DNA from 2 places in the Pseudomonas sp. HP_01 genome. Region 1 is predicted to be linked to the other one. Evidence: predicted binding sites of a transcription regulator. Region 1 holds the regulator's gene; the other holds the start of a gene.
What was found. Region 1 encodes FliA, which starts transcription of late flagellar genes. Its sites were predicted from a motif close to CTAAAGTTTNNNNNNNNNNNGCCGNTAA; they were not measured.
Positions count from the first base shown of each region.

Region 2: the regulator FliA is predicted to act here: its motif matches at 6,927-6,954, upstream of ACYAR8_RS12635 (flagellar protein MotY).

Region 1 covers NZ_JBTOPV010000022.1:41,479-57,502, forward strand. The annotation lists gene ACYAR8_RS13525 (DUF3455 domain-containing protein) at 66-608, shown strand; gene ACYAR8_RS13530 (sigma-70 family RNA polymerase sigma factor) at 720-1,283, shown strand; gene ACYAR8_RS13535 (anti-sigma factor) at 1,280-2,011, shown strand; gene flhA (flagellar biosynthesis protein FlhA) at 2,800-4,929, shown strand; gene flhF (flagellar biosynthesis protein FlhF) at 4,941-6,284, shown strand; gene fleN (flagellar synthesis regulator FleN) at 6,403-7,236, shown strand; gene fliA (RNA polymerase sigma factor FliA) at 7,233-7,976, shown strand; gene ACYAR8_RS13560 (chemotaxis response regulator CheY) at 8,220-8,594, shown strand; gene ACYAR8_RS13565 (protein phosphatase CheZ) at 8,614-9,402, shown strand; gene ACYAR8_RS13570 (chemotaxis protein CheA) at 9,548-11,866, shown strand; gene ACYAR8_RS13575 (protein-glutamate methylesterase/protein-glutamine glutaminase) at 12,352-13,506, shown strand; gene ACYAR8_RS13580 (flagellar motor protein) at 13,506-14,246, shown strand; gene motD (flagellar motor protein MotD) at 14,254-15,135, shown strand; gene ACYAR8_RS13590 (ParA family protein) at 15,173-15,961, shown strand.
Region 2 covers NZ_JBTOPV010000019.1:44,858-60,881, reverse strand. The annotation lists gene metG (methionine--tRNA ligase) at 1-84, shown strand, start outside; partial or broken gene rsxB (electron transport complex subunit RsxB) at 152-979, shown strand; gene nth (endonuclease III) at 1,003-1,641, shown strand; gene ACYAR8_RS12655 (PA3496 family putative envelope integrity protein) at 1,747-1,929, shown strand; gene ACYAR8_RS12650 (response regulator transcription factor) at 2,035-2,661, opposite strand; gene ACYAR8_RS12645 (hypothetical protein) at 3,808-4,362, shown strand; gene ACYAR8_RS12640 (argininosuccinate synthase) at 4,530-5,747, opposite strand; gene ACYAR8_RS12635 (flagellar protein MotY) at 5,878-6,876, opposite strand; gene pyrC (dihydroorotase) at 7,021-8,067, shown strand; gene rnt (ribonuclease T) at 8,064-8,741, shown strand; gene ACYAR8_RS12620 (bacterioferritin-associated ferredoxin) at 9,408-9,626, shown strand; gene bfr (bacterioferritin) at 9,828-10,304, shown strand; gene grxD (Grx4 family monothiol glutaredoxin) at 10,380-10,709, opposite strand; gene ACYAR8_RS12605 (molybdopterin oxidoreductase family protein) at 10,826-12,934, opposite strand; gene ACYAR8_RS12600 (hypothetical protein) at 13,081-13,383, opposite strand; gene argF (ornithine carbamoyltransferase) at 13,834-14,754, shown strand; gene ACYAR8_RS12590 (ABC transporter ATP-binding protein) at 14,751-15,848, shown strand; gene ACYAR8_RS12585 (PhzF family phenazine biosynthesis protein) at 15,892-16,024, opposite strand, start outside.

The DNA of each region.
Region 1 (16,024 bases):
TTCTCCCCCGGGTAGTACAAGAAGTAGCGATGGCTGCTGACCTGTTTATCTAATGGAGAGATGGCATGAACGCTAAAAAATGGCTGGGTTCGTTCGGTGTTTCATTGGCAGCCACTTGCCTGCTGGCCACGGCGCCGGCGGCGTACGCGCAGATGGCGTTGCCTGACGCGGTCAAGGTTCCGGACGGTCACAAGATCGCCATGGAAACCGTGGGCGTGGGCGAGATCATCTATGAGTGCCGCGACAAGCCCAACGCTGCCGGTCAGACCGAATGGACGTTCGTCGGTCCGAAAGCGGTGTTGAATGACCGCAGCGGCAAGCAGGTCGGCACGTACTTCGGGCCACCGGCGACGTGGCAGGCCGCTGACGGTTCGAAGATCACCGGCACACAGCTCGCGGTGGCCCCCGCCGGGACGGGGGATATTCCGTATCAGTTGGTGAAAGCCAACCCTGCGGAAGGCAAGGGCGCGATGAGCAACGTCAGTTACATCCAGCGCGTGGCGACCAAAGGCGGTGTCGCGCCGAAGATGGAGTGTTCGATGGCGACCAAGGGCAAGCAGGAAGTCGTGAAATATCAGGCGGACTATATTTTCTGGGCGGCCAAGTAGACCAACGTCCCACGTCATGCCGCGCCGCTGACGCACAAAGTCATCTACGCTGCACCGACGTCACCCCGGCCTTTGGGTCGGGGTATTTCTTTTCGTTGGCGGTTGAACATTTTGTCCCTACCTGAAGACTGTTTTGACTACGAAGCCTGTCTGGCTGCATGCGCTCGGGGTGAGCGGCGGGCCTTGCACGACCTCTACACCCAGGAAAGCGCACGTCTGCTCGGCGTCGCCAAGCGGATCGTCCGCAGCGACGCGCTGGCCGAGGACATCGTGCATGACGCCTTCATTAAAATCTGGACCCGCGCCGGCAGTTACGATTCGGCGCGAGGCACCGCCCGTGGCTGGATCTTCAGCGTGACCCGGCACCTGGCGCTGAACTTCATGCGTGATAACGCGCACATCGTTCAGGTCAGTGAACAGAGCGAAAATGCCGTGCTGGCCGAGGCTGCACTGGACGTCGCAACCGAAGCCGACACCTTCGAATACCGCGCCCGCTCAGGGCGCATCTACGGGTGCCTTGAACAACTGGAACCGGCGCGTCGCAACTGCATTCTTCATGCGTACGTAGACGGCTATTCGCACTCGGAGATCGCGCAGAAAGTGGGCGCGCCGCTGGGCACGGTAAAAGCCTGGATCAAACGCAGTCTGGTGGCATTGCGGGAGTGCATGGGATGACAAGGTATCCGTCAACAGACAGTGCCGACGAACTGGACGCGCTGGCCAGCGAGTACGTGTTAGGCACACTGCCGGCCGAGCAACGACTCGAGGTCCAGAACCGCCTCGCCACGGACGCTGACTTGCGTACCGCAGTGGACGCATGGGAAGGGCGCCTGCTGGCCTTGACCGAACTCGCCGAACCACAAACCCCAAGCCTGCGGCTGTGGGGACGGATCGAGCGCAGCATAGACAGCCAGGCACGCCGAGCCCCCCGAGCGACCCCTGCTGTTGAACGGAATTCGTGGTGGGATGTGCTTGCGCTGTGGCGCGGACTGGCCGGGGCAGGGCTGGTGGCGACATTGCTGCTGGGCTCGATGCTCCTGACCCGAACCGCCCCGGTGAACCCGACGACGTATCTGGTGGTGCTGGTCGCCCCACAGAACCAGGCCCCCGGCTGGGTCATCCAGGCCAGCAACCCGGAAGAAATCCAGCTGATCCCCCTGGGCGCCACCCAAGTCCCGACCGACAAAGCCCTCCAGTTCTGGACCAAGGCCGACGGCTGGCAGGGCCCTGTGTCCCTCGGCCTGGTCAAACCCGGCCAGAGCCTCTCCATCCCGGTAAACAAACTGCCGCCGCTGCAACCCAACCAACTCTTCGAACTCACCCTCGAAAACCCCGCCGGCTCCCCGACCGGCAAGCCCACCGGGCCGATTCAGTTCATTGGGCGCGCTGTGAAAGTGATCTAGCGCTTGGCGGCTGGCGGGGACAGATTAATTTACGGTGAAGCGCTGTAAATAAATCAGTCCCCTCTAGGAGACGCGGAGCGTCGAGGGCGGCATTCCCGCGCGGAGCGGGGGAACGATCAGCACGATCAGAACCCAGGGTGTCAGGGAATTGAAATGCAGCCGAACCACCGCGTTCGCGGGCAAGCGCGCTCCTACAGGGGAATGCATTCAGCCAGTAAAGCCGCGTGCATTCAGTGAAATTGGTTGTGGTCACACCGGCCTCTTCCCGGCTGAAGCCGGTCCCACTAAAGGCAGCGCGTTCCACGAGCGGGGCCGGCGGCGAGCCCTGTAGGACCGGCTTTAGCCGGGAAGCTTTTGCCTTTGATCTTCCTACGCAAAAACTCCAGACACCACAAAACGCGACTTGGGTGCAGGCTGAACGCAGGTCTCGCGAAGTGGGCCGAGCGGCATGGATGCCGCGAGAGCCGCCCCCCGCCATGGATGGCGGATGGCGGCGGGCCCACGGAGCGGGACCGGAGTGAAGGAACCCTGAGGAACGAAGGGCCCAACCAGGAGCAGGCACCCTTGGTTACTTGGGGTGCTTTTCCAAGTAACTCGCCGAAGGCGAAATGTCTGCCGTTAGGCAGATGCCTTTGATCTTGACTCATCCGCACCCGACGGAAATCGCGGATCTGAATACTGGCACTCTGATATTTTCACCCAATCCCAAATGTTGGACCCCTTCTTGCAATAACCCCGATACAACGCTTCGGCGTCAAAAGATTGATTTAACGCGCAGGTGCCCATCGGTGGAACGCTCTCAGATAATCTCCCACGCCAGAACCGGATTGATCGGCCTGGGCCGTGGACAACTTGGCGTACCGCTACTGCTCCTCGTCATGCTCGCCATGATGATGCTACCCATGCCGCCGTTCCTGCTGGACGTCTTCTTCACCTTCAACATCGCCCTGTCCATCGTCGTCCTGCTCGTCTGTATCTACGCCCTGCGGCCCCTCGACTTCTCCGTATTCCCGACCATCCTCCTCGTCGCCACCCTGCTGCGACTGGCCCTCAACGTCGCCTCCACCCGCGTCGTCATGCTCCACGGCCAGGACGGCCACGCCGCCGCCGGTAAAGTCATCCAGGCATTCGGTGAAGTCGTCATCGGCGGCAACTACGTCGTCGGTATCGTCGTCTTCGCCATCCTCATGATCATCAACTTCGTCGTCGTCACCAAAGGTGCCGGGCGCATCTCCGAAGTGAGCGCGCGCTTCACCCTCGACGCCATGCCCGGCAAACAGATGGCCATCGACGCCGACCTCAACGCCGGCCTCATCGACCAGCCCGAAGCCAAGCGTCGTCGCCTTGAAGTCGCCCAGGAAGCCGAGTTCTACGGCTCCATGGACGGTGCCAGCAAATTCGTCCGCGGTGACGCCATCGCCGGCCTGCTGATCCTCTTCATCAACCTCATCGGCGGCATGCTGGTGGGCATCCTGCAACACGGCATGACCTTCGGCGACGCCGGCAAGGTCTACGCGCTGCTGACCATCGGTGACGGTTTGGTGGCGCAATTGCCATCACTGCTGCTGTCCACCGCGGCCGCGATCATGGTGACCCGTGCGTCCGGTTCGGAAGAAATGGGCAAACTGGTCGGCCGCCAGATGTTCGCCTCCCACAAAGCGCTCGCGGTGTCGGCCGGGATCATGATCGTCATGGGCCTGGTCCCGGGCATGCCGCACTTCTCCTTCATCAGCCTGGGTCTGGTCGCCGCCGGCGGCGCCTACCTGCTGTGGAAGAAAGAGAACCAGGTCAAGCTCGCTGCGGTGCAAGAGGTCAAGCGTCAGCAAGAGCTGCTGCCATCGCCGACCCGCGCGCAGGAATCCAAGGAGCTGGGCTGGGACGACGTCACCCCGATCGACATGATCGGCCTGGAAGTCGGCTACCGCCTGATTCCGCTGGTGGACCGCAACCAGGGTGGTCAATTGCTGGCGCGGATCAAAGGCGTGCGCAAGAAGCTCTCCCAGGAGCTGGGCTTTCTCATGCCGACCGTGCACATCCGCGACAACCTCGACCTGGCGCCCAGCGCCTATCGCCTGACGCTGATGGGCGTGACCCTGGCCGAAGCCGAGATCTACCCGGACCGCGAACTGGCCATCAATCCCGGCCAGGTATTTGGCAGCCTCAACGGCATCACTGCCAAAGACCCGGCGTTTGGTCTGGAGGCCGTCTGGATCGAAATCAGCCAGCGCGCCCAGGCGCAGTCCCTCGGTTACACCGTGGTGGACGCCAGTACCGTGGTGGCAACCCACTTGAACCAGATCCTCTACAAGCACTCTCACGAATTGATCGGCCACGAGGAAGTCCAGCAATTGATGGCTCTTCTGGCCAAGGGATCGCCGAAACTGGCGGAAGAACTGGTCCCTGGCGTGCTGTCGCTGTCGGCCCTGCTGAAGGTGCTGCAGGCGCTGCTCGCCGAGCAGGTCCCGGTTCGTGACATCCGCTCCATCGCCGAAGCCATAGCCAACAACGCTGCACGTAGTCAAGATACCGCCGCGCTGGTGGCTGCCGTACGGGTCGGATTGTCCCGCGCAATCGTCCAAAGCATTGTCGGCATTGAGCCGGAGCTGCCTGTGATCACCCTTGAGCCAAGGTTGGAACAGATCTTGCTAAATAGTCTGCAGAAGGCAGGTCAGGGTCAGGAAGAAGGCGTTCTACTCGAACCGAGCATGGCTGAGAAACTTCAGCGCTCGTTGATCGAAGCGGCGCAGCGTCAGGAGATGCAGGGGCAGCCGGTTATTTTGTTGGTCGCAGGTCCGGTTCGCGCCATGTTGTCCCGCTTTGGACGGTTGGCTGTACCGAATATGCATGTTTTGGCTTACCAGGAAATTCCTGACAATAAGCAAGTCACCATCGTAGCGACTGTCGGGCCTAACGGCTGAGGTAGTGAGTCATGCAAGTTAAGCGTTTTTTCGCCGCCGATATGCGACAAGCCATGAAACTGGTTCGCGATGAGCTGGGCGCTGAAGCCGCCATCATCGGGAACCGGCGGATCGCCGGCGGCGTGGAACTGACCGCGGCCCTGGATTACAAGTTGTCTGCGCTGGCCCCACGTGTGCCGAACATCGAACTCGAAGAAGAGCTGCGCAAGACTCAATCGCGCATCGTCACCGCTCAGGCTGAACTGACCCACCGCAGCGAGCTGGACACTGTTGCCAATCGCCAGTTGTTCGTCGGTCTGGCGATGGATGACAGCAAGCAGATCGAACCGACCCTGGAAGAACCGTTCCGCCCGTCGATCCACGCCGCTGTGGCCGCCGAGCGTGCCGAGCGCAACGCCGAGCCTGCCGTAGGCGACCGTGCTTACGAAGCGATGCGCTCCGAATTGAACGGCCTGCGCGAACTGCTGGAAGTCCAGCTGGGCTCGCTGGCCTGGAACCAGCTGCAAGGCAGCCGTCCGCAGCAGGCCAATCTGTGGCGCCGTCTGCAACGCGTCGGCCTCTCCGGCCCGCTGTCCCGCGATCTGCTGGCGATGGTCCCGGAATCCGGTGATCAGGCCCATACCTGGCGCATGTTGTTGGCCCATCTGGCCCGCATGATTGCCACTCCGGACGTCGAGCCGCTGGAAGAGGGTGGTGTGATTGCCATGGTCGGCCCTGCCGGCATGGGTAAAACCACCACGCTGGCTAAACTGGCGGCCCGATATGTGTTGAAATACGGCGCGCAAAATATCGCGCTGGTGAGCATGGACAGTTTCCGCATTGGCGCTCAGGAACAGCTTAAAACCCTGGGCCGGATCCTCAATGTACCGGTCACCCACGTCGACCCGGGCCAGTCCCTGGCACAGGCACTGGAGCCGCTGTTGCGCAAGCGCGTGGTGTTGATCGACACCGCCGGCCTGCAAGCCAGCGATCCGGCACTGCGTCTGCAACTGGAAACCCTCGCCGGCCGTGGCATCAAGGCGCGCAACTACCTGGTGTTGGCAACAACCAGCCAGAAGCAGGTGCTGTCAGCGGCTTATCACAGTTACAAACGTTGCGGCCTGGCCGGGTGCATCCTGACCAAGCTCGACGAAACGGCCAGCCTGGGCGAAGTGCTCAGCCTGGCCGTGACACACGAACTGCCTGTGGCCTATCTGACGGATGGCCCACGGATACCGGACGATCTGCATTTGCCGCGTCGGCACCAATTGGTGAGCCGGGCTGTCAGCGTGCAGATGCAGGAGGAGCCTAGCGAGGAAGCGATGGCGGATATGTTTGCGGATCTTTATCACAGCACCGGCAAGCGCGCGGGCTAGGTAGAGAAAATGACAGTGGAATTTTCCTGCATCGATGGTCTGCCAGGCATTGTTCAGGCACTGAACGTGCAGCCCGACATGTGGCTTAGGTCTAAGCAAGACAAGGTAAACAACTAACATGGGCAGCATGCATCCCGTACAGGTTATCGCGGTAACCGGTGGCAAAGGTGGCGTAGGCAAGACCAACGTTTCAGTGAATCTTTCACTGGCGCTGGCCGAGCTGGGACGTCGCGTCATGCTGCTGGACGCCGATCTGGGTCTGGCCAACGTCGACGTATTGTTGGGCCTGACCCCCAAGCGCACCCTGGCTGACGTCATGGAGGGGCGGTGCGAGCTCCGCGATGTCCTGCTGCAGGGGCCGGGCGGCGTACGCATTGTGCCGGCGGCATCGGGCACCCAGAGCATGGTCCACCTGACCCCGGCGCAGCATGCCGGATTGATTCAGGCCTTCAGTGACATCGGCGACAACCTCGATGTGCTGGTCATCGATACTGCCGCCGGTATTGGCGAATCGGTGGTGAGCTTCGTCCGCGCCGCCCAGGAAGTGCTGCTGGTGGTGTGCGACGAGCCCACGTCGATCACCGACGCCTACGCCCTGATCAAACTGCTCAACCGCGATTACGGCATGAACCGCTTCCGCGTCCTGGCCAACATGGCCCAGAGCCCGCAGGAAGGGCGCAACCTCTTCGCCAAGCTGACGAAAGTCACCGACCGTTTTCTCGACGTGGCCCTGCAGTATGTAGGCGCGGTGCCGTACGACGAGTGCGTACGCAAGGCCGTGCAGAAGCAGCGCGCCGTGTACGAAGCGTTTCCGCGTTCCAAATGTGCCCTGGCGTTCAAGGCCATTGCGCAGAAAGTCGACACTTGGCCGCTGCCGGCGAACCCGCGCGGTCACCTGGAATTTTTCGTAGAGCGCCTCGTGCATCACACCAGCGCAGGGCCCGTCTCATGACAGCAAGTGGCTATCGCATGTACAGCAAATCGTCCAAAGACTCCCAGTATGAGCTGATCGAGCGTTATGCCCCGCTGGTCAAACGAATCGCCTACCACTTGCTGGCGCGTCTGCCAGCAAGTGTTCAGGTCGAGGACTTGATCCAGGCGGGCATGATTGGTTTGCTCGAAGTGTCGACCAAATACGACTCCACCAAAGGGGCCAGCTTCGAGACGTACGCGGGTATTCGTATCCGTGGCGCGATGCTTGACGAAGTGCGCAAGGGGGACTGGGCACCGCGCTCGGTCCACCGCAACACGCGCATGGTCAGCGACGCAATTCGTGCAATTGAAGCAAAAACCGGTCGTGACGCTAAAGATCACGAGGTTGCTGCCGAACTTGAAATGAGTCTCGACGATTATTACGGGATTTTGAACGATACCCTGGGCAGCCGCCTGTTCAGTTTCGACGACCTGTTGCAGGACGGCGAACATGAAGGGCTGCACGAGGACGGCGCGAGCCAGTCCCTCGAACCGTCGCGGGATCTGGAAGACGAGCGCTTCCAGGCTGCGCTGGCCGAGGCCATCGCCAATTTGCCCGAACGTGAACGTCTGGTGTTGTCGCTGTACTACGACGAAGAGCTGAACCTCAAGGAAATCGGTGAGGTCCTGGGGGTCAGCGAATCGCGGGTCAGTCAGTTGCACAGCCAATGCGCAGCGCGGTTGCGCGGTCGTCTTGGCGAGTGGCGCGCACGTTCGTGAATCAGGCGCAGGCCGTGAGGCCTGCGTGTTTTGCTTGTAAGACCGGCTGTGCAAGACGTGAGCGGGAAGCAGAAGAGACATGGCAGGAGTCGGTCGAACCGGGTCGTAGATGATCCGGTTTCGCTGCGCTCGTCCCGGTCGATCAAACCCCCTCTTCATGTTCGGCACAGCCGGTATTGATTGGACGCGCGTTCAGGTGCTGCACGCGTTAAAGACTGCTTGGAGGTCGAATTGGACAAGAACATGAAAATCCTCATCGTTGATGACTTCTCAACGATGCGGCGGATCATTAAAAACCTGTTGCGTGACCTTGGGTTCACCAACACGGCCGAAGCAGATGACGGTCTCACCGCATTGCCGATGCTGCAAAGCGGCGCCTTTGACTTCCTCGTCACTGACTGGAACATGCCCGGCATGTCCGGCATCGACCTGTTGCGTCAGGTGCGTGCCGACGAGCGTCTGCGCAGCCTGCCGGTGCTGATGGTTACTGCCGAAGCCAAGCGTGAGCAGATCATCGAAGCCGCTCAGGCCGGTGTGAACGGCTACGTGGTGAAGCCGTTCACCGCGCAAGTGCTCAAAGAAAAAATCGAAAAGATATTTGAGCGCGTCAATAGCTGATGTCCGCTGCGAGGGCGCTATGGATTCCAAAGATTCGACAATGGGTGACTTTGAGTCAACCCTGAAGAAACACGCACAAGAGCTGGTCGCGAGCCTTGAAAAAGGCAAGTTCGGCGACGCTGTGCAACTGATCCATGAGCTTAACCAGACCCGCGACCGAGGCCTGTATCAGGAAGTCGGCAAACTGACGCGCGAGTTGCACAGCGCGATCGTCAACTTCCAGATCGACCCGAACATGCCGCAGGCCGAGGAGGTCTCCCAGATCACCGACGCCACCGAGCGGCTGTCGTACGTGGTCAGGCTGACCGAAAACGCGGCCAACCGGACCATGGACCTGGTGGAGCAAAGCACGCCGTTGATGCACGGGCTCAGTGATGACGCCAAGGCGTTGAGCGCCGATTGGGGACGCTTCATGCGCCGCGAAATCAGCGCCGAAGAGTTTCGTGATCTGGCCCGCCGCGTCGATGTGTTCCTGACCCGCAGCGAGAAGGAGACGACCGAAGTCTCCGCGCACCTGAACGACATTCTGCTGGCGCAGGATTACCAGGACCTCACCGGTCAGGTGATCAAGCGCGTGACCACGCTGGTCACCGAAGTCGAGCGCAATCTGCTCAAGCTGGTGCTCATGGCGAGCCAGGTGGACCGCTTCGCGGGCATCGAGCACGACCAGGAAGTGTTCCGTCAGCAAAAAGAAGAAGAAAAACTTCACTCCAAGGGTGAAGGTCCGCAGATTCATGCCGATAAACGTGAAGACGTTGTATCCGGACAGGATGATGTTGACGATCTGCTATCCAGCCTCGGATTCTGATTCGGTCATTCTGATTTCAGACTTCAGGTTTTCTGTGAAAGTGGCTGCTGGACCCGCGCGCCAATGCTTCGGCGAAGGCAATGCGCGCAGGCCGTCAGTGCAGCCTCTGGATCGGTTTGACGGTTAATTTTAGGAGCACCCCCCAATGAGCTTCGGCGCCGATGAAGAAATCCTTCAGGATTTTCTGGTAGAGGCCGGCGAGATTCTCGAGCTGTTGTCAGAGCAGTTGGTCGAGCTGGAAAGCCGGCCGGACGATGCGGACCTGCTCAATGCAATTTTTCGCGGTTTTCACACTGTAAAAGGGGGCGCCGGCTTCCTCCAGCTCAACGAGCTGGTTGAATGCTGTCACATCGCCGAGAACGTGTTCGACATCCTGCGCAAGGGTGAACGCCGCGTTGACTCGGAGCTCATGGACGTGGTGCTCGAAGCACTCGACACCGTCAACAGCATGTTCGGTCAAGTGCGTGAGCGCTCCAGCGTTACCCCTGCAACACCTGAACTGCTGGCCGCGCTGGCTCGCCTCGCTGAGCCTGCCTCGGCAGATGAAGTCGCTCCGGCACCGGTGGTCGAAGAGCCGGTTGCTGAAGCGCCGTCCGAAGACATTACTGATCACGAATTCGAACAGCTTCTGGATTCGCTGAACGCTGTCAAGGCGCAAGCGGCAGGCGCTCCTGCGCCGGCTGCGTCTGCACCTGTCGCAACGGCACCGGTCGCAGCAGCACCGGCGGCGGCTTCCGCTGCAGCGGGCGGCACTGCGGCCAGTGATGAAATCACCGATGCCGAATTCGAATCACTCCTCGATCAGCTGCATGGCAAAGGCCAGTTCGCCGTCGATGCCGTGCAACCGCCGGCGGCTGTGACGCCGTCCGCCGCGCCGACCAGTGATGAAATCACTGACGACGAATTCGAGTCGCTGCTGGATCAGTTGCACGGTAAAGGCTCGTTCTCGGCAGATGCCGTTGGCGTTGCTGCGCCCGCTGCGCCTGCCGCTGCTGCTCCTGCCGCGCCGGTTACGCCCGCTGCCCCGTCGAAAGCCGCTGCCGCGGATGAAATCACCGATAACGAATTCGAAGACCTGCTGGATCAGTTGCACGGCAAAGGCAAGTTTGAACCTGCCGTCGCTGCTGCTGCTTCTGCTGCTGCACCGGCCAAGGTGCCAGAACCCGCCGCCAAAGCCGAACCGGCCAAAACGACGCCTGCTGCGGCGGTTCCGGCCAAAGCCGCTCCTGCCGCTGCCGCTGCACCGGCGCGTGCTGCTGCTCCCGCGCCTGGCGAAAAACCGCAGTCTGAAGCGGAAACCACCGTGCGCGTTGACACCGCGCGGCTGGACGAGATCATGAACATGGTCGGCGAACTGGTGCTGGTGCGTAACCGCCTCGTGCGTCTGGGCGCCAACAGCGCCGACGAAGCCATGTCCAAGGCCGTGTCCAACCTGGACGTGGTCACCGCTGACCTGCAGACCGCGGTCATGAAGACCCGCATGCAGCCGATCAAGAAAGTGTTCGGTCGCTTCCCGCGACTGGTTCGCGATCTGGCACGTCAGCTGAAGAAAGAAATCAGCCTTGAACTGGTGGGTGAAGAAACCGACCTGGACAAGAACCTCGTCGAGGCCCTGGCCGACCCGCTGGTCCACTTGGTGCGCAACGCGGTCGATCACGGTATCGAGTCGCCGGAAGAGCGGGAAGCGTCGGGCAAGCCCCGCAACGGTCGTGTGATTCTGGCGGCCGAACAGGAAGGCGATCACATCCTGCTGTCGATTTCCGATGACGGCAAAGGCATGGACCCTGCGGTTCTGCGTGCGATCGCGGTCAAGCGTGGTGTGATGGACAAGGATGCAGCGGATCGCCTCAGCGACACCGACTGCTACAACCTGATCTTCGCGCCGGGCTTCTCGACCAAGACCGAGATTTCCGATGTGTCCGGGCGTGGCGTGGGCATGGACGTGGTGAAAACCAAGATCGCCCAGCTCAACGGTTCGATCAGCATCGATTCCACCAAAGGCCTGGGTTCGAAGATCATCATCAAGGTGCCGCTGACCCTGGCGATCATGCCGACGCTGATGGTCATGCTCGGCAACCAGGCCTTCGCGTTCCCGCTGGTCAACGTCAACGAGATCTTCCACCTGGACCTGTCGACCACCAACGTCGTCGACGGTCAGGAAGTGGTCATCGTCCGCGACAAGGCGCTGCCACTGTTCTACCTCAAGCGCTGGCTGGTCAGCTCGGCGGCTCACGAGGAGCAGCACGAAGGTCACGTGGTGATCCTGTCGGTTGGCACGCAACGCATCGGCTTTGTGGTCGATCAGTTGGTCGGCCAGGAAGAAGTGGTCATCAAACCGCTGGGCAAAATGCTGCAAGGCACGCCGGGCATGTCGGGCGCCACCATCACCGGTGACGGTCGCATCGCACTGATCCTCGATGTTCCGAGCATGCTCAAGCGCTACGCGGCACGACGGATCGGCTAAGCAGGATCAGCTTCGGTAGGCGGCTGTCGATGTTTTTCTGTGGGACCGGCTTTAGCCGGGAAGAGGCCGGCGAAAACACTGTGAATTTTTCGGTGTGACACCCGACGCCTTCCCGGCTAAAGCCGGTCCCACTAACAGCATGCGGAGGGCGCCTTGCGATGTTGTTTCAGTGGGACCGGCTTCAGCCGGGAAGAGGCCGGTATGGACACCATAGATTTCGCGGTGTGGCATCCGACGCTTTCCTGAGTAGGACCGGCTTTAGCCGGGAAAGGGCCGGTCTAGACACCGTGGATTTTCTCGGTGTGACATCCGACGGGTTCCCGGCTAAAGCCGGTCCTATAGGTATAAGTCCTACAGGTCCCGCGGGTCCTGTTTTAAGCGCGAAAACCGGTCCCACTGGCCTGCCCCTTATCGCCAATGTGACCCAAGCTACGTGATTCAGGGCGCGCCGACCCGCAGGGTGGCGCGCGCTCTTTGGAGTGTTTATGGCAGTCAAGGTTCTCGTCGTGGACGATTCGGGTTTTTTCCGACGTCGTGTCTCGGAAATTCTCTCTTCAGATCCGACGATCCAGGTGGTCGGTACCGCCACCAATGGCAAGGAAGCCATTGAACAAGCCCTGGCCCTCAAGCCTGACGTGATCACCATGGACTACGAAATGCCGATGATGGATGGCATTACCGCAGTCCGTCACATCATGCAGCGCTGCCCGACTCCGGTATTGATGTTCTCCTCCCTGACCCACGAAGGCGCCCGAGTCACCCTCGATGCGCTGGACGCCGGTGCGGTGGATTTCCTGCCGAAAAATTTCGAAGACATCTCGCGTAACCCCGAGAAGGTCAAACAGATGCTGTGCGAGAAAGTACACAGCATCTCCCGCAGCAACCGTCGTTTCGGCGGTTACGCCAGCACGTCTGCTGCAACGTCGGCACCGGCACCGTCTGCCGCACCGACTGCACCGCGCAGCACGTCTGCCGCTCCGAGCGTGTCACGTTCGGCGCCAGCCCCTGCGCCTGCCCGCGCCACCGCGTCGGCGTCCCATCAGCACGCGCCAACGTCATCGGGTGTGCCCAAGCGCAAGGCCTACAAACTGGTCGCGATCGGCACGTCTACCGGTGGCCCGGTGGCCTTGCAGCGGGTGCTGACCCAACTCCCGGCCAACTTCCCGGCGCCCATCGTGCTGATCCAGCACATGCCGGCCGCGTTCACCAAAGCCTTCGCCGAGCGCCTCGACAAGCTTTGCCGAATTACCGTCAAGGAAGCCGAAGACGGCGACATGCTGCGTCCCGGTCTGGCGCTGCTGGCGCCTGGCGGCAAGCAGATGATGGTCGACGGTCGCGGCGCGGTGAAAATCCTGCCGGGCGACGAGCGTTTGAACTACAAGCCATGCGTCGACATCACGTTCGGCTCGGCGGCAAAGTCCTACAGCGACAAAGTCCTCGCCGTCGTCCTCACCGGGATGGGCGCTGACGGCCGTGAAGGCGCGCGTCTGCTCAAACAGAGCGGCAGCCAGATCTGGGCGCAGGACGAAGCCAGCTGCGTGATCTACGGCATGCCCATGGCGATCGTTAAAGCCGAACTGGCCGACGCCGTCTACAGCCTCGACGACATCGGGCGCCACCTGGTTGAGGCCTGCAGCTGATGGATGTCTTGACGCTTATAGGGATCATTCTGGCGTTCGTCGCGATCATCGGTGGCAACTTCCTTGAAGGCGGCCATCTGGGCGCATTGCTCAACGGCCCGGCGGCGCTGATCGTGCTGGGCGGTACATTGGCGGCCTGCCTGCTGCAGACGCCGATGAGCGCGTTCAAGCGGGCGATGCAGATCTTCATCTGGATTCTGTTTCCGCCACGCATTGATCTGGCGGGCGGTATTGATCGCGTCGTGTCCTGGAGCCTCACCGCGCGCAAAGAGGGCCTGCTTGGCCTCGAAGCCGTGGCTGACTCCGAGCCCGATGCCTATTCGCGCAAAGGCCTGCAACTGCTGGTCGACGGCGCCGAGCCTGCGGCCATTCGCGGCATTCTGGAGGTGGATTTCATCACCCAGGAGAGCCGCGACATTCAGGCGGCAAAAGTCTACGAAAGCATGGGCGGCTATGCGCCGACGGTCGGCATCATCGGCGCGGTCATGGGCCTGATCCACGTGATGGGTAACCTCGCCGACCCCAATCAGCTGGGCAGCGGCATTGCCGTGGCGTTCGTAGCGACCATTTATGGCGTGGCCTCTGCCAACATGATTCTTCTGCCGGTGGCGAACAAGCTCAAGGCCGTGGCGATCCGCCAGTCGCGCTACCGGGAAATGCTCCTCGAAGGCTTGCTGTCGATTGCCGAAGGCGAGAACCCGCGGTCGATCGAGCTGAAGCTGCAAGGCTTCATGGAGTGATGGACTGATGGCCCGCCGACGTCGCCAGGAAGAGCACGAAAATCACGAACGCTGGCTGGTGTCCTACGCGGACTTCATCACCTTGCTGTTCGCTTTTTTCGTGGTCATGTATTCCATCTCGTCGCTGAACGAAGGCAAATACAAGGTGCTCTCCGAGGCGCTGGTCGGGGTCTTCAACGAGCCTGAGCGCAGCGTCAAGCCGATCCCCATTGGCGAGCAGAAACCGCAGACCGTTCGACCTGCCGACCCGCTGGTTCAGGACAGCGAGCAGACCGACGCCGCGCTGGGGCAGGCCGCCGACGACCCGCTGAAATCGATTGCCGATGACGTCAACGCTGCGTTCGGCGACCTCATCGCTTCCAAGCAGATGACCGTGCGCGGCAATGAGCTGTGGATCGAGATCGAGCTCAATTCCAGCCTGCTGTTCGGCAGCGGTGACGCGATGCCAAGCAATCAGGCGTTCGACCTGATCGACAAGGTCGCGAAGATCATCAAGCCGTTCGACAACCCGGTACACGTCGAAGGCTTCACTGATAACCAGCCGATCAACACCGGGCAGTTCCCGACCAACTGGGAGCTGTCGTCGGCGCGTTCATCGAGCATCGTGCGCATGCTGGCCATGGACGGGATCAACCCGGCGCGGCTGGCTTCGGTGGGTTACGGCGAATTCCAGCCGCTGACCTCCAACGCCACCGCCGATGGCCGCGCGCGCAACCGTCGCGTGGTGCTGGTGATCTCGCGCAACCTGGACGTGCGCCGCAGCCTCACGGGCTCGGGCGCCACGGCCAACGCAAAACCGGATGCTGCGCTGCGCCGTGCTGGCACACAAACTGCACCGGTCCCGTCCAAGCCGCCGCAAGGCGTCAAATCTTCGTCATCTGCCCCTTAAACCCGGTCGTCGCTTTGGTCGGGGGGAAAACGAGTACATGAGAGTCTGGGCAGTAGCCAATCAGAAAGGCGGGGTCGGCAAGACCACCACCTCTATCGCTTTAGCCGGCTTGCTGGCAGAGGCGGGCAAGCGTGTGGTCGTGGTGGATCTCGATCCCCATGGCTCGATGACCAGCTATTTCGGGCAAGACCCCGATACGCTGGAACACAGCAGCTTCGACCTGTTCCTCAACAAGGGCGTGGTGCCCGAAGGCTTGCCGGGCCAACTGCTGCTGCCGACCAGCGATAAACGCATTTCCCTGCTGCCGTCGAGCACCGCACTGGCCACCCTTGAGCGCCAGTCGCCAGGGCAGAGCGGCCTGGGGCTGGTGATTGCCAAGAGTCTGGCGCAGCTGTGGCAGGACTTCGATTACGCGATCATCGACAGCCCGCCGTTGCTTGGCGTGTTGATGGTCAACGCCCTGGCGGCGAGCCAGCAACTGGCGATCCCGGTGCAGACTGAATTCCTTGCGGTGAAGGGCCTGGAGCGCATGGTCAATACGCTGGCGATGATCAACCGTTCGCGCAAGGTGCCGCTGCCGTACACCATCGTCCCGACACTGTTCGACCGCCGCACCCAGGCATCGATGAGCACCCTCAAGCTGCTCCGCGACAGTTACCCGGAGCACGTCTGGAATGCGTTCATTCCGGTTGACACGCGATTGCGCGATGCCAGCCGCGCCGGCGTGACGCCTTCGCAGTTCGACAACAAGAGCCGTGGCGTGCTGGCCTACCGTGCGTTGCTCAAACACATGCTCACCGAACAGCTTGTCGGGCAGGTGGCCTGAGTGGCCGCTGATCATTATTTGTCGAGCGGCGCGCCTGCACGCTCAAGTCCATCGGCTATGCAG
Region 2 (16,024 bases), on a different contig from region 1:
GTGATGGCAGCGGGCCCTGGCGGTGAAGAGATTTACCTGCTGAGCCCTGACAGCGGCGCCAAGCCCGGCCAGCGCATCAAGTAACCCGACCCCAAACGCAACATTCTGCACGTTATCGGCGGCCCGCTCGGGCCGTCGATCTGGTCCAAGCATGAGCCTGATTCAGCGCATCGACGCCCTGCTGCCGCAAACCCAGTGTGGGAAATGCGGCCACCCAGGCTGCCAGCCCTATGCCGAAGGCATTGCCAGCGGCGAAGCCATCAACAAGTGTCCACCCGGTGGCGTCGAGACCATCGCGGCACTGGCTCGACTGCTGAATGTGCCGGTCCTGCAACTGGACATCGAACGAGGCAGCGCGCCGGCGCAAGTTGCGTTTATTCGCGAGGCCGAGTGCATCGGTTGCACCAAATGCATCCAGGCCTGCCCGGTGGACGCGATCGTCGGCGCCGCCAAGCTGATGCACACCGTCATCGTTCAGGAATGCACCGGCTGTGACCTGTGCGTTGCCCCCTGCCCGGTCGACTGCATCGACATGCTGCCGCTGCCAGTGGCCTCGATTCCTTTCATTGGCGATTCTGCGATGGATGATGCACAGCGATCAGCGAGAGCCGTCAAACGCATTCGCGCACGGCAACGCTTTGACGCGCGCTCGGCCCGCCTGCAGCGCGATGAACAGCGACGGCAGGCTGAGCGCCAGGCTCGCCAGCTACGGGCTGCCACCCCTGCCGCTATCCAGCCGGATCCGGCGCAAGCCGCACTGGCCCGCATTCGCTCGGCACCTTCGACGGGCGGCGACGCTGCGTTGAAACAGGCACGCGCCCAGGTCGCCATGAGCAGAGCTCAACTGCTGAAGTCGCTGAAAGCCTTTGGTCACCCGCCGATTGCCGAACAAGCCGCACAACTTGTGCAGTTGCAACGCGGCCTCGACGAAGCAGAGCACGCGCTCGCCCAATTGCAGGACTCGGCGCCCCTGGCACCGTCTTCTCAGGAAACGTCTACCCCATGAACGCCGCCAAACGTCTTGAAATCTTTCGTCGTTTGCACGAAGACAATCCCGATCCTAAAACGGAACTGGCCTATACCACGCCGTTCGAGCTCCTGATCGCTGTGATTCTCTCGGCGCAAGCGACCGATGTCAGCGTCAACAAGGCCACGGCGCGTCTGTACCCTGTGGCCAATACGCCTGAGGCGATTTACGCGTTGGGCGTCGAGGGTTTGTCTGCCTATATCAGGACCATCGGCCTGTACAACAGCAAGGCGCGGAACGTGATCGAGACGTGCCGCCTGCTGATTGAACTGCACGGAGGGGATGTGCCGCAAACCCGAGAGGCCCTTGAAGCCCTTCCCGGCGTGGGCCGCAAAACCGCGAACGTGGTCCTGAACACCGCATTTCGCCAGTTGGCGATGGCGGTCGACACGCACATCTTCCGGGTGAGTAACCGCACCGGAATCGCGCCCGGGAAGAATGTGGTGGAAGTTGAAAACAAACTGATGAAGTTCGTGCCCAGGGACTACCTCATGGATGCACACCACTGGCTGATCCTTCACGGCCGTTACGTGTGTATCGCGCGCAAGCCCCGGTGTGGCAGCTGCCGGATCGAGGACCTGTGCGAGTACAAGGTGAAGACCTCTGACGATTGAACGATAGCTTCGCCGGGCTTCAATCGATTAAAAAAATCTTTTTTACCCGCGCGGGGTTTGTCGCTATAAGGAGCGCCAACGACTGTTCACGCCTGAGGCTGAATCATGAGCGATGAAAAAGACACCCTCGAAGTGGATGACGACTTCGTCACCGAAGAGCCGGAAGAAGCCCTGCCCGTCCCGGTAGAGACCGCCAAGACCAACCTCAGCAAGCGCCGCACCATCGATAACCTGCTGGAAGAGCGTCGCCTGCAAAGGCAGCTTGCAGACTACGATTTCGATTTCTGAACACTGCTTGAAATGCTCTGCCTCAAGGCCTCTCCCTGCAGAGAGGCCTTGGCAGAAAACGCATGAGCGGAAAACGCCGCCTGAAGCACCGTTGCCTCTCGGCCATCAAACCAGTCCATTACGCTGCGCGAGCTCGATGAGGTCGACCAGCGAATGCGCATTGAGCTTGAGCAAAAGACGCGTTTTGTACGTGCTGACGGTCTTGTTGCTCAGAAACATGCCGTCGGCGATTTCCTTGTTGGTCTTGCCACGGGCCAACTGCTGCAACACCATCATTTCCCTCCCGGACAGACGATCCACCATCTCCGCCTCACTGGCATTGCCAAGACTGGAGCGCACCGTGTGCAGTGCCTGATTGGGGAAATAACTGTAGCCGGACAACACCGCCTTGATGGCGCTGAGCAATTCGGTCAAATCCTGCTGCTTACAGACATAACCCGCCGCGCCTGCCTGCATACAACGCATTGAGAAATGCCCCGGCGCCTGGGAGGTGAGGATCAGCACTTTGAAGGCCAGCGTCATTGCCGACAATCGAGCGATGACCTCCAGGCCATCGAGCTTGGGGATACCGATGTCCAGAATGACAATATCCGGCAAGTGCTCGCGCGCCAGTTGTAACGCATCCACGCCGTTATCCGTCTCGGCAATGACTTCGTAGCCGTGGCGTTCCATCAACATGCGTACGGCGAGCCTAATGACTGGGTGATCATCCACGATCAACACTTTATTCATGAGCAGTCCATTTTTCGCTGTTCGAATTTTCAGAGTCCGCACAATAGCTTAGTCGTTTAGTGCTTTGCATGGCGCTCCTCCCTGCAGACCAGCAGGCAAAGACCTTTCTCACTCAACCAACAGAAAAATCCTACAAAACCTGCCCTATCCGCTCTGTTTTTTATGATGTGCAGTCCTGTCTCAGTACGTGACCGCATAATTTCCGAGATCGCAAGTGGTCATTTGTGAATCCTGAATACGCTGAGCATTTCTGACGATATGAACGCGGTTTAATAGCTCGCTTTGTCATAAGGTCCGTCGGCGCCCCTTTGCTCCGCCCACCGGTTTGAATGTGGGGACATCCATGGCTTTGCGTAACGCCCATCAAAAAAGGCTTCCTCTTTGAAGCACTGCCCAGGGTAGCGGGTGACAACCTGCTCACCACGACCGTCATGACTTCAGCATATGCCCATCTGGCCAGGCTGCCAGTGAACAAAAATCATAAAATATTGCGGACCATGGGAGACGTGCACGGCCGCACACATTTGCTTAAAACACAGGTGTGCGCCCGACGAGTTTCATTACATATTAAATACTCGAAAGGACCTACAGCGGGTTAAGAAATTTCTGAACAGCCCGAACTAACTTTCAACTGTTCTTACCCAGATACCGGGCCAGGAATGGGATAAAAAGTTTCGCCACGTAACCTCCTCCACCGGGTGCTGCCCCATTTAATAAAGCCTGCGTCAGATCACCCTATTAAAACGGAGGGCTGCCCCGCCTTTCACGTAATACTATTCAGCCCATAACATCCAGCACCATCAAGTCATTCCAGAAAAATACTACATAACTAACGGACTATTATTACCGCCCAAAACATCACCCAAAGAGATTAAAAAACAAACTGCATATTTTTTGGCTTTTTACTTGCCAAACCTATTACCACTCGTTACTTTTTGATGAGCGAATGGTTCAGCCCACTGTTAGTTAGTGGCATCTCTCACGATAAAAGATTATTGCGCCTATAAAGGCTGGTGTTTCTTGTGCCAGCAGTCCGTGCGCAGGCCACTCTTCGGCATGAATAAGCCATTCAGTGTTTAAACACGCTTAAGCGTGAACGTCCCGGCAGTGCAGGCTGTTTAGTTGATATGTTCAAAGGAACCTACCATGACCAAGAAAATAAAATACTCCATTGGCGCGAGCAGCGACCCTCTTAAGCTGGCGGAAGCGGTGGAGCGCTACGTTTCAGAAGGCGGCGTCATCAATGTCATTGCAGAGGGAGAATCACGGGAGACCGAAGCGTCGCGGCAAACCCGGGACGCCGATCCGGAGGCGGAGCTGTCCACCAAGGTCGACCTTCTCAAGGGGCTTGTTGCCAAGGGAGCGGGTGTCGCCGCGTTGCAATACTCGCTGCGCATGAACCAGAAGGACATCAAGCGCCTGGCCAGCGAGAACGGTCTGAAGATCCGCTACTGCCAGCCTGTTCGGCGGTCACGCACGTCCCGGCAAAGAGAGCCGGCAACCGTGGACGACGCCACCGCCGGGCATGCCATGCATTACTCGGCATTGGGCTATACGGTTCCCGAAATCGCTCAACTATTGGGCGTGGGAATCCGCGATATCTGGGACATTGGCAAAGCCTATCGCTTTGAGTTTCGAACAACTTCGCAGGGGGATACGGCTGAGAACATCGCTGATAAAGACACAGATTTGCCAACATGATGCAGGAGATGAAACGAAGCCCAGGCGCGTCTTTTACCGCCCGTAAACGGGGGCATTAACCGACGACCGAGGGAGCGGGAAAAGTTTCTGATGAACCGCCAGGGGCACAACGAGAACAGGCAGTGAGTGCAGCCCCTGACAGGGCTGCACATCAATCACGACAGCGATCAGAACAACTTGCGGCCCTTGTTCGCGGCAATGCGCATGCGCAACGCGTTGAGCTTGATGAAGCCGGCAGCATCTGCCTGATTGTAGGCGCCGCCGTCTTCTTCGAACGTCGCGATGTTGGCATCGAACAGCGACTCGTCGGACTTGCGACCGGTCACGATTACGTTGCCCTTATAAAGCTTCAGGCGCACCACACCGTTCACGTGTGCCTGCGAAGCATCGATCATCTGTTGCAGCATAAGACGCTCAGGGCTCCACCAGTAACCGGTGTAGATCAGGCTGGCGTACTTGGGCATCAGCTCATCTTTAAGGTGCGCGACTTCGCGGTCCAGGGTGATCGATTCGATCGCACGGTGACCACGCAGCATGATGGTGCCGCCCGGGGTCTCGTAGCAGCCACGGGACTTCATGCCGACGTAGCGGTTTTCGACGATGTCCAGACGGCCGATCCCGTGTTCGCCGCCGATGCGGTTCAGGGTGGCAAGAACGGTGGCCGGGGTCATCTCGACGCCGTCCAGTGCAACGATGTCGCCATTGCGGTAGGTCAGCTCCAGATACTGCGCCTTGTCGGGCGCGTTTTCCGGCGACACTGTCCACCGCCACATGTCTTCTTCGTGCTCGGTCCAGGTGTCTTCCAGCACGCCGCCTTCATAGGAGATGTGCAGCAGGTTGGCATCCATCGAATACGGGGATTTTTTCTTGCCGTGGCGCTCAATCGGAATCGCGTGCTTCTCGGCGTAGTCCATGAGCTTCTCGCGGGACAGCAGGTCCCACTCACGCCAAGGCGCAATAACTTTCACGCCAGGCTTGAGCGCATAGGCGCCGAGTTCGAAACGAACCTGGTCGTTGCCTTTGCCGGTAGCGCCGTGGGAAATGGCGTCAGCGCCGGTTTCGTTGGCGATTTCGATGAGGCGTTTGGCGATCAGGGGACGCGCGATGGAAGTACCCAGCAGGTACTCGCCTTCGTAGACAGTGTTGGCGCGGAACATCGGGAACACGAAATCACGCACGAACTCTTCGCGCAGGTCGTCGATGTAGATTTCTTTGACGCCCATGGCTTGCGCCTTGGCGCGTGCTGGCTCGACTTCTTCGCCCTGACCCAGGTCAGCGGTGAAGGTCACCACCTCGCAGTTGTACGTGTCTTGCAGCCACTTGAGGATTACCGAAGTATCCAGGCCACCGGAATACGCGAGAACTACCTTGTTTACGTCCGCCATGCCATCACTCCAACGCGTTGTACGGAAAACCGACGAGTTTACCGTTCACGCGCGGGAATTTACAGTGTCGCGACAGCTTCTGACGACAAAGCGACAGATTCTTTCAGTCAGACGACTTGGCTGCCCATCATCAAGAGGCCTTGGCGGGCGTCGTACTTGCCGCTGTGGCAGGCGCAGCGCCAGGGGTTGGCGATGCCGCAGGCCCTGGCAACGGAGCCGGTGCAGGTGCAGGTGCAGGTGCAGGTGCAGCGGATGGCGGCACGGCTGGGGTCTGCTGCGCCACACGCTCCAGGTGGATATTCACCCGACGGTTGCGCGCGCGATTGGCATTGTTGGTGTTCGGCGCCAGCGGATATTGCTCGCCGTGGAAACGCAGGGTGATCTGCTCTTCCGGGATGCCCTGGGCTTTGAGGTAGTCCATCACCGACAGCGCACGACGCCGCGACAGATCGCGGTTGGTCAACCGGTTGCCGCTGTTGTCGGAGTGGCCGTCGAGTTCGACGTGATTGACCGTCGGATCAGCCTTCATATAAGCCAGCACGGTGTCCAGCTTGCGCTTGGCCGTAGCGTCCAGCTCGATGCCGCCACCCGGGAAGCCGATCTCGGACTGTCGGACTTGCTCGAAATTCATCGGCAACAGCTTCGCGGTACAGACCTGGAAGTCACCGTAGGCCTTGCTGAATTTCACCGGTAACAGCCGCACTTCCATCGCACCGCCGCCATCGCGCAAGGTGTGACGAATGGTCGGGCTGCGCCCTTCCATCAAACCGGCGATCAGACGCGTCGCCTGGGCCTGATTGGTATTGAAGGGAATCTCGCCGCTGCCGACTTTCACCGCGCCAAGATTGAGATCACTGCGACCCGGCTGCCAAGGCGCCGCAGCGGCAATCAACATGGCCGAACCGGACGCCAGACTGTAGCCATTTGCTTTCAAGCGAAACGTCGGCTGCTCACCCGCGCGCCGCACGAACTCGCCGGCGCCGAAATCGGCGATCGGTTGAGTCAGTCTGCACTCGAACTGGTCGCCTTCCACCTTCCACTCAATATTCTCCAGACGGGTCTGGAAGGTGAGCGCCACGGCCGGCAGGCTGGCAAACACGCTGAGCAGGGCTAGATATCGCTGGCGCACGGGAGGCTCCACTAAATTCACGCGTAACAAGATTAATGACTTACACGTGGCTATCGGTAACTTCCCGCAAAACTTGATAGCGAGTGCCTGGAGGAGTCTTTTCCGGTAGCATTCCCAGCGAGTTTGACCCGCCTGGAATCCCCAATGTCCGAACGCCTGACCCTCCTGCGCCCCGACGACTGGCATATCCATCTTCGAGATGGCGCTGTTTTGCCCCACACCGTCGCCGACGTAGCGCGCACTTTTGGCCGCGCGATCATCATGCCGAACCTCGTGCCTCCGGTACGCAACGCGGAGCAAGCGGACGCCTATCGTCAGCGCATCCTCGCTGCACGTCCGCACGGCAGCCGCTTCGAGCCGCTGATGGTGCTTTATCTCACCGACCTGACGCAGCCCGAAGAGATTCGCGCCGCGAAGGCAAGTGGCTTCGTGTATGCCGCCAAGTTGTACCCGGCAGGCGCGACTACCAATTCCGATTCGGGCGTGACCAGCGTCGACAAGATCTTTCCGGTGCTCGAGGCGATGGCTGAAGTGGGCCTGCCGCTGTTGATTCACGGCGAAGTGACCCGCGGCGACATCGACGTGTTCGACCGCGAAAAGATTTTCATCGATGAACACATGCGTCGTGTCGTCGAGCGTTTTCCGACGTTGAAAGTGGTGTTCGAACACATCACCACCGCCGACGCCGTGCAGTTCGTGAATGAAGCCTCGGCCAATGTCGGTGCGACCATCACTGCGCACCACTTGTTGTATAACCGCAACCACATGCTGGTGGGTGGCATCCGTCCCCACTTCTACTGCTTGCCGATTCTCAAGCGCAACACCCACCAGGTCGCCCTGCTCGATGCCGCCACCAGCGGCAGCAGCAAGTTCTTCCTCGGAACGGACTCCGCGCCCCACGCGCAGCACGCCAAAGAAGCGGCATGCGGTTGTGCCGGCTGCTACACCGCATTCGCCGCCATCGAGCTGTACGCCGAGGCATTCGAGTCACGCAATGCGCTCGACAAGCTGGAAGGTTTCGCCAGTATCCACGGCCCGGCGTTCTATGGCCTGCCGACCAACACCGACACCATTACCCTGGTTCGTGACGAATGGACGGCCCCCGCCAGCCTGCCGTTTGGCGAGCTTTCTGTTATCCCGCTGCGCGCCGGTGAAAAACTGCGCTGGCGCCTGCTGGAGGAACACGCGTGAGTGAAGAACATTACGAAGACGAGCAAGAAGGCTCCGGTGGCGGTACAGGGTCCCGGCACCCGATGGCTGCCCGTTTTCGCGGTTACCTGCCCGTTGTGGTTGACGTAGAAACAGGCGGGTTCAACTGCGCCACTGATGCGTTGCTGGAAATCGCAGCCACGACGATTGGCATGGACGAGAAGGGCTTTGTCTTTCCTGACCACACGTATTTCTTCCGTGTCGAACCCTTCGAAGGCGCCAATGTTGAAGCGGCGGCGCTGGAGTTCACCGGCATCAAGCTGGACCACCCGCTGCGCATGGCCGTGAGCGAAGAAACCGCGCTGACGGACATCTTCCGCGGCATCCGCAAGGCGCTGAAAGCCAACGGCTGCAAGCGGGCAATTCTGGTCGGCCACAACGCCAGCTTTGACTTGGGCTTTCTCAACGCAGCGGTTGCGCGGCTCGACATGAAGCGTAACCCGTTCCATCCGTTCTCCAGCTTCGACACCGCGACGCTGGCGGGCCTGGCTTACGGTCAGACTGTTCTGGCAAAAGCCTGCCAGTCGGCGGACATCGATTTCGACGGCCGCGAGGCCCATTCGGCCCGTTACGACACCGAAAAGACTGCCGAGCTGTTCTGCGGCATCGTCAACCGCTGGAAAGAAATGGGCGGCTGGCACGACTTCGATAACTGAGTCGATGCGGCTGCGCGATACAAGAACCGGCCCATGTGGCCGGTTTTTTTATCGCTAGCCGGGGACAGATTAATTTACGGAGAAGCGTGTAAATAAATCAGTCCCCTCCAACACTCTGCGTCCCGACTGGCCCCTTCCCGGCTAAAGCCGGTCCCACTAAAAAGCAGGTCGCGTACAACCCGTGGGACCGGCTTCAGCCGGGAAGCTCTTGATCCGCTTTTGATCTGTTTTTGATCCTCATACGCAAAAGGTTCAGTCACCGCAGAACGCGACTTGGGTGCAGGCTGAACGCAGGTCTCGCGCAGTGGGCCGAGCGGCATGGATGCCGCGAGAGCCGCCCCCCGCCATGGATGGCGGATGGCGGCGGGCCCACGGAGCGAGACCGGAGTGAAGGTATTCCGACGAAGGAGGAACCCAACCAGGAGCAGGGCCTTTTTGGTTACTTTTTCGGCTCTTGGAAAAAGTGACCCGCCGTAAGGGCGGAACCGTAATCAGCACCACCGCCGATAATGGATATACACACAACCCTCACAAGCGATCATGCCTATCGCCGCAGCCGACCACTCATCGGTAGCCACGCGAAGAAGCCTGAGTAGTTTTGACAAGCATTCTCATTAACATTAGTATCCCTCGCATTGAGCCAATCACTCAGCGACGGTTTCTTATATGTATGTCTGCCTCTGCCAAGGTGTTACCGACGGACAAATCCGTGAAGCAATCATGGAAGGATGCTGCAGCTATCGTGACGTCCGCGAGACCCTCGGTGTCGCCAGCAAGTGTGGGAAATGTGCCTGCCTCGCCAAGGAAGTGGTGCGTGAAACCCTGACCGAGCTGCAAACCAGCCACGCCGCCCTCGCCTATCCCGCAGAATTTTCAGCTGCCTGAAAGACCGCTTTCAAACAAAACCGGGCCCTGTCCGGTTTTTTTATGCCTTTAATTCAATCGCTTAGCAACAAGATGCGGAACACAAACATTCTTATTCCTATTTATTTTCACTTATTATTCAATAACTTAGGTTTGACAGAGTTATAGGCTGGGCTCAGACTTCCCGCCTGCATTACCTATATCTTCGACAGGACCCCGATCATGAAAGGCGACATCACAGTCATCCAGCATCTCAACAAGATCCTCGGTAACGAGCTGGTCGCGATCAACCAGTACTTCCTGCATGCGCGCATGTATGAAGACTGGGGCCTGAACAAGCTGGGCAAACACGAGTACCACGAATCCATCGACGAGATGAAACACGCTGACAAACTGATCAAGCGCATCCTGTTTCTGGAAGGCCTCCCGAACCTGCAGGACCTGGGCAAGATCCTGATCGGCGAGCACACCAAGGAAATGCTTGAGTGTGACCTGCGCATCGAGCGCAAGGGCCACGCCGATTTGAAAGCCGCCATCGCGCACTGCGAAACCGTCGGCGATTTCGGCAGCCGCGAGATGCTGGAAGACATTCTGGAATCGGAAGAAGAGCACATCGACTGGCTGGAAACACAGCTGGGGCTGATCGACAAGGTCGGCATCGAGAACTATCTGCAGTCTCAGATGGGCGAAGAGGACTGATAGTCGTCTCTGACACCGCTCAATAAAAAGCCCCGCTTCTCGGCAGAGAGCGGGGCTTTTTTACGACTGCCGAAATCAGGCAGTGGCGTTTTTCGCAACAGCGGCTTTCACCAGTTCCTGCAGCGAACCGTCAGCCTGCATTTCAGTGATGATGTCGCTACCGCCGACCAGCTCACCACCGACCCACAGCTGCGGGAACGTTGGCCAGTTGGCGTACTTCGGCAGGTTGGCGCGGATTTCCGGGTTCTGCAGGATATCGACGTACGCGAACTTTTCGCCACACGCCATCAGTGCCTGAGAAGCCTTGGCCGAAAAGCCACACTGCGGGGCATTCGGAGCGCCTTTCATGTAAAGCAGAACGGTGTTGCTGGCAATCTGGTCTTTGATCGTTTCGATAATATCCATGGAGCACCTCGGCTAAACTTTACGACTGTATGTGTCGACACGGTGGCGCATTCTAAACGATTCCCGAGCATAACGCTTGGTCTTGGCCATGGCGGCTCCTCGGGAAATGATGGCCGTCATGCCGCTGCCACGGTCACCGGCACCCCGTTGAGCACGGCGTTCCCGGAAATCCCGTCCAGTGCCCGCTCGTCAGTCAGGTCATTGGCGCTCTCACCTGGCTGGGCCGCCGCGGTTTCCATTTTCACGCCCGGACGACCGTGACCCCAACCGTGGGGCAGGCTGACAACCCCGGGCATCATGTCCGCGCTGCTCATCACTTCGACCTCGATCACGCCGACCCGAGAGCTGACCCTGACTCGCTGACCGTCCATCAAGCCCCGGCTGATCAAGTCGTCGGGGTGCATCAGCAACTGATGCCGCGGCTTGCCTTTCACCAGCCGATGGAAATTGTGCATCCATGAATTATTGCTGCGCACATGGCGCCGACCAATAAGCATCAGGCCCCCGGCCTGGGGCGCAGGCTCCCCAGCGAAGCGGCCCAGGTCGGCAAGGATCACCGGCGGCGCGGCCTGCACCCGCTGGTTGAAGGTTTTAAGACGGTTGGCGAGATTGGGCTTGAGCGGGCCGAGGTCCAGACCGTGGGGATACTGCGCCAGTGTCTCCAGGGACAGCTTAAACGGCGAAGCATCACCGTACAGCCCGGCGCGCAAACCGCGATCGACCATCTGCGCCGGCGGCATCGTCGGTTTCAGCTCGCGGCCGGTTTTCAGCGCGAAGGCCTGGGCGAGGCCGACAAAGATTTCCCAGTCGTGCAATGCGCCCTCTGGCTTGGCGAGGATCGCGCGGTTGAACCGGGTGACGTTGCGCACGGCAAACATGTTGAACGTGGTGTCGTAGTGGTCATTTTCCAGCGCCGACGTCGACGGCAGGATGAGGTCCGCGTGCCGCGTGGTTTCGTTGATGTACAAATCGACGCTGACCATGAATTCCAGGCCTTCGAGCGCAGTATCGAGCTGACGTCCGTTGGGCGTCGACAACACCGGATTACCCGCAACGGTGATCAGCGCCTTGATCTGCCCTTCTCCCGGGGTCAGCATTTCCTCGGCCAGCGCAGAAACCGGCAGCTCGCCGCCGTACTCCGGCAGTTGGGAGACGCGACTCTGCCAGCGATTGAAGCTGCCTCCTGACGTCGACGCCACCAGATCCAGCGCGGGCTCGGTGCACAGAGCACCGCCTTCACGGTCAAGATTACCGGTGACCAGATTGATCAGTTGCACCAGCCAGTGGCACAGGGTGCCGAACGCCTGGGTGGAAATGCCCATGCGCCCGTAACACACACCGCTTTTGGCAGCGGCGAAATCCCTAGCGAGCTGCCTGATCTGCTCGGCGGGCACGCCGCATCGAGGGCTCATGGCGTCGGCGTTCATCTCGCTGACGGCGGCGCGGACTTCCTCAAGACCATCAACCGCAAGGTGGCTCTCACGGGTCAGGCCTTCGGCAAACAGGGTGTGCAGCAGGCCAAACAGAAACGCCGCGTCGCCGCCCGGCCGGATGAACAGGTGCTTATCGGCTATGGCGGCGGTTTCGCTGCGGCGCGGATCGACCACAACGACTTTGCCGCCACGGGCCTGAATCGCTTTCAGACGCTTCTCAACGTCAGGCACGGTCATGATGCTGCCGTTGGACGCCAGCGGATTACCGCCGAGGATGAGCATGAAATCGGTGTGGTCAATGTCGGCGATGGGCAGCAGCAGACCGTGGCCGTACATCAAATGACTGGTCAGGTGATGAGGCAACTGGTCCACGGAAGTCGCGGAGTAGCGGTTACGGGTTTTCAGCAGCCCGAGAAAATAGTTGCTGTGGGTCATCAGCCCATAGTTGTGCACGCTGGGGTTGCCCTGGTACACCGCCACCGCGTTCTGCCCGTGACGTGCCTGAATGTCGGCCAGGCGCTCGGCGATCAGATCAAACGCGGCCTGCCACTCGATCGGCTGCCAGTCATTGCCAATGCGCTGCATCGGCTGGCGGAGGCGATCGGGATCATTCTGGATGTCTTGCAGCGCGACGGCTTTGGGGCAGATATGCCCGCGACTGAAGGTGTCCTGCGCATCGCCCTTGATCGAGGTGATCAGGGTGCTGGCGTCGTCCTGCAGGGTGGTTTCGAGGGTGAGGCCGCAAATCGCCTCGCACAGGTGACAGGCACGGTGGTGGAGAGTCTTGGTCATCGCCAGTCTCGAGTTTTTATAGGGCGATCAAGCGATCGCGGATACAAAACTATGGGACCTGTCCGGGCGATGCGCCAGAAATGTCAGTGCCGTGAATCGGGCGGCATCAGGCGAGCCGATAGCTCACCCGATGAAGGACACGCGACTCAGGAAGCGGTGCCACCGATAGGCGTGACCACCTTGCGCTGCATCTGCACCTCATGAACCGTTTCGATCTGTTCCTGAGACACCTGAATGCCGGTGAGTTCGCCGATCAGCCGCCAGTGCTCGTCGAGTCCTGCGCTGATGGTTGCCATGCGATCGATCATCCGGCGTCCCGCAGAACGGGTCACTTCGTCTTCGCTGCGCATCAGTTCGAACGACATCGACGTCATCGACGCCGTGAGGTGCGTAAGGGTTCGAGCCGTCAGCCCGAGCAGTTCCGTCAGTTGTTGCTCTTTTGAATCCATTCCCCACCTCTTTTGGAGGACATAAGCCGCCTTTATAACCCACGCCGATGGTTTAGGAAACGTCCGGGTTTCCGCGGCGTGAAGCATGTCGCATAAGGCTGCACAGTGGTTTGCGACTGTTGCGGATCGGGCAGTCATCGCGGCGACGCCAAACAGCGTTACAAGCGGACTGTCCAATCAGGACTAATGCGATGGCGAATGGCCTGCGCAGAAACATGACTGTAGCACTTCGTTACATGAAAAGCGTCCTGCGAACGCCGTTTTCAGGCGACCGAACGTCCGACGACGATTTTCCGTCACGGCGGGCCTTGGCATCAGGCGACATTTTCTTATACCCTCGCGCCTTCCCTATTCGTCGCCCCGTGCGGCTTTCGCCGCAGGTCTCGCCCGTTTTTCCGAAAAAACCCGGCTTTGAGGATCTGCGGTCTGTTGCAGACAAGGTAGTTAATGATGAGCGCAAGGCACTTTCTCTCGATGATGGACTACACCCCCGCTGAGCTGGTCGGGGTGATTCGTCGCGGCGTTGAGCTGAAGGACCTGCGAAATCGAGGCGTGCTTTTCGAGCCATTGAAGGGCCGCATCCTGGCGATGATCTTCGAGAAGTCCTCGACCCGGACCCGCGTCTCGTTCGAAGCCGGCATGATCCAGCTGGGCGGCCAGGCCATTTTCCTCTCCCCTCGGGACACCCAGCTGGGCCGTGGCGAGCCGATCGCCGATGGCGCGCGGGTCATGTCGCGGATGGTCGATGCCGTGATGATCCGGACCTTCGCCCACAGCAACCTTACCGAGTTCGCCGCCCACTCCCGCGTACCGGTGATCAACGGCCTGTCAGATGACCTTCATCCCTGCCAGTTGCTGGCCGACATGCAAACCTTCCTCGAACACCGCGGCTCCATTCAGGGCAAGACCGTGGCGTGGATCGGCGATGGCAACAACATGTGCAACAGCTATATAGAAGCAGCGATTCAGTTCGACTTTCAGCTGCGTGTCGCCTGCCCGAAAGGCTACGAACCCAGTGAGCATTTCCTGGCCCTGGCGGGCGATCGTGTGACCCTGACCCGTGACCCCCAAGAAGCGGTGAAAGGCGCGCACCTGGTCTCCACCGATGTCTGGACGTCCATGGGCCAGGAAGAAGAAGCTGCCAAGCGTCTGGCCCTGTTCAAGCCTTTCCAGGTCACCCGCGAGATGCTCGACCGCGCTGCCGACGATGTGATTTTCATGCACTGCCTGCCGGCGCACCGTGGTGAAGAGATCAGCGAAGACCTGCTGGATGACCCGCGTTCGGTAGCGTGGGATCAGGCGGAGAACCGGCTGCATGCGCAGAAGGCCCTGCTCGAATTCCTCGTGGCCCCGGCCCTCACTGCCCCATGAGTCAGCCCCTGCTGCTGACGCTGCATAACCTCGCCTGTGGTTATCAGGACCAACGCGTGGTGCAGCACCTCAATCTGCACCTGAATGCAGGCGACATCGGTTGCCTGCTGGGTTCGTCCGGCTGCGGCAAGACCACTACCTTGCGCGCCATCGCCGGGTTCGAGCCGGTCCACGAAGGCGACATCACGCTGGCAGGTGAAGTCATCTCCCGCCCCGGGTTTACCCTGGCCCCGGAGAAGCGCCGGATCGGCATGGTGTTTCAGGACTACGCCCTGTTTCCCCACCTCACCGTGGCCGACAACATCGCCTTCGGCATCCGCAATCATCCGCGCCAGAAGCAGGTGGTTCAGGAGATGCTGGAGCTGGTCAATCTCGGCGCGCTGGGCACGCGTCATCCCCATGAGCTGTCCGGTGGACAGCAACAACGTGTGGCGCTGGCCCGCGCGCTCGCGCCGGAGCCGCAGTTGTTGCTGCTGGATGAGCCGTTTTCAAACCTGGATGGCGAGTTGCGTCGACGCCTGAGCCACGAGGTGCGCGACATTCTCAAAGCCCGTGGCACAAGCGCGATTCTGGTGACCCACGACCAGGAGGAAGCCTTTGCCGTGAGTGATCACGTCGGTGTGTTCAGGGACGGTCGGCTGGAGCAGTGGGACACTCCCTACAACCTTTATCACGAGCCGGCGACGCCTTATGTCGCCAGTTTCGTCGGTCAGGGTTATTTCATTCGCGGGCAAATGATCGATGCCGAATCAGTGCAGACCGAGCTGGGCGTGCTGCGCGGCAATCGTGCGTACCCCGGCGCGCCAGGCACCCCAATGGATGTGTTGCTGCGACCTGACGACATCGTTTATGCGCCCCACAGTCCGATCAAGGCTCGCGTCGCGAGCCTGACGTTTCAAGGCGCGGCCACCCTGTATCGCCTGCAGTTACCGACCGGCACGCAACTGGAAGCGTTGTTCCCCAGCCACGTGGATCTGCGCGCGGGGGATCAGGTCAACTTCGAAGTGTCAGCCGAGCATCTGGTGCTGTTCCCGGCTTCGGGCAGCGTGCCAGTGCATCGGAGCGTTCCGGTGCATCGGGACGTGGCGATCTGAAGACCTGCCACTCACGCTCATGCACTAGTTAGCCCAATAGCCACTAGCTCAGTATCAAGGCGCCGCTGGCCACCAGCGTCGCGTGCCCGCCGATTTTCACGCGTTCCCCCTCCAACCGACAGAACAGCTCCCCTCCCCGCGCCGACGCCTGATAACCGGTCAGACTGAATTTGTTC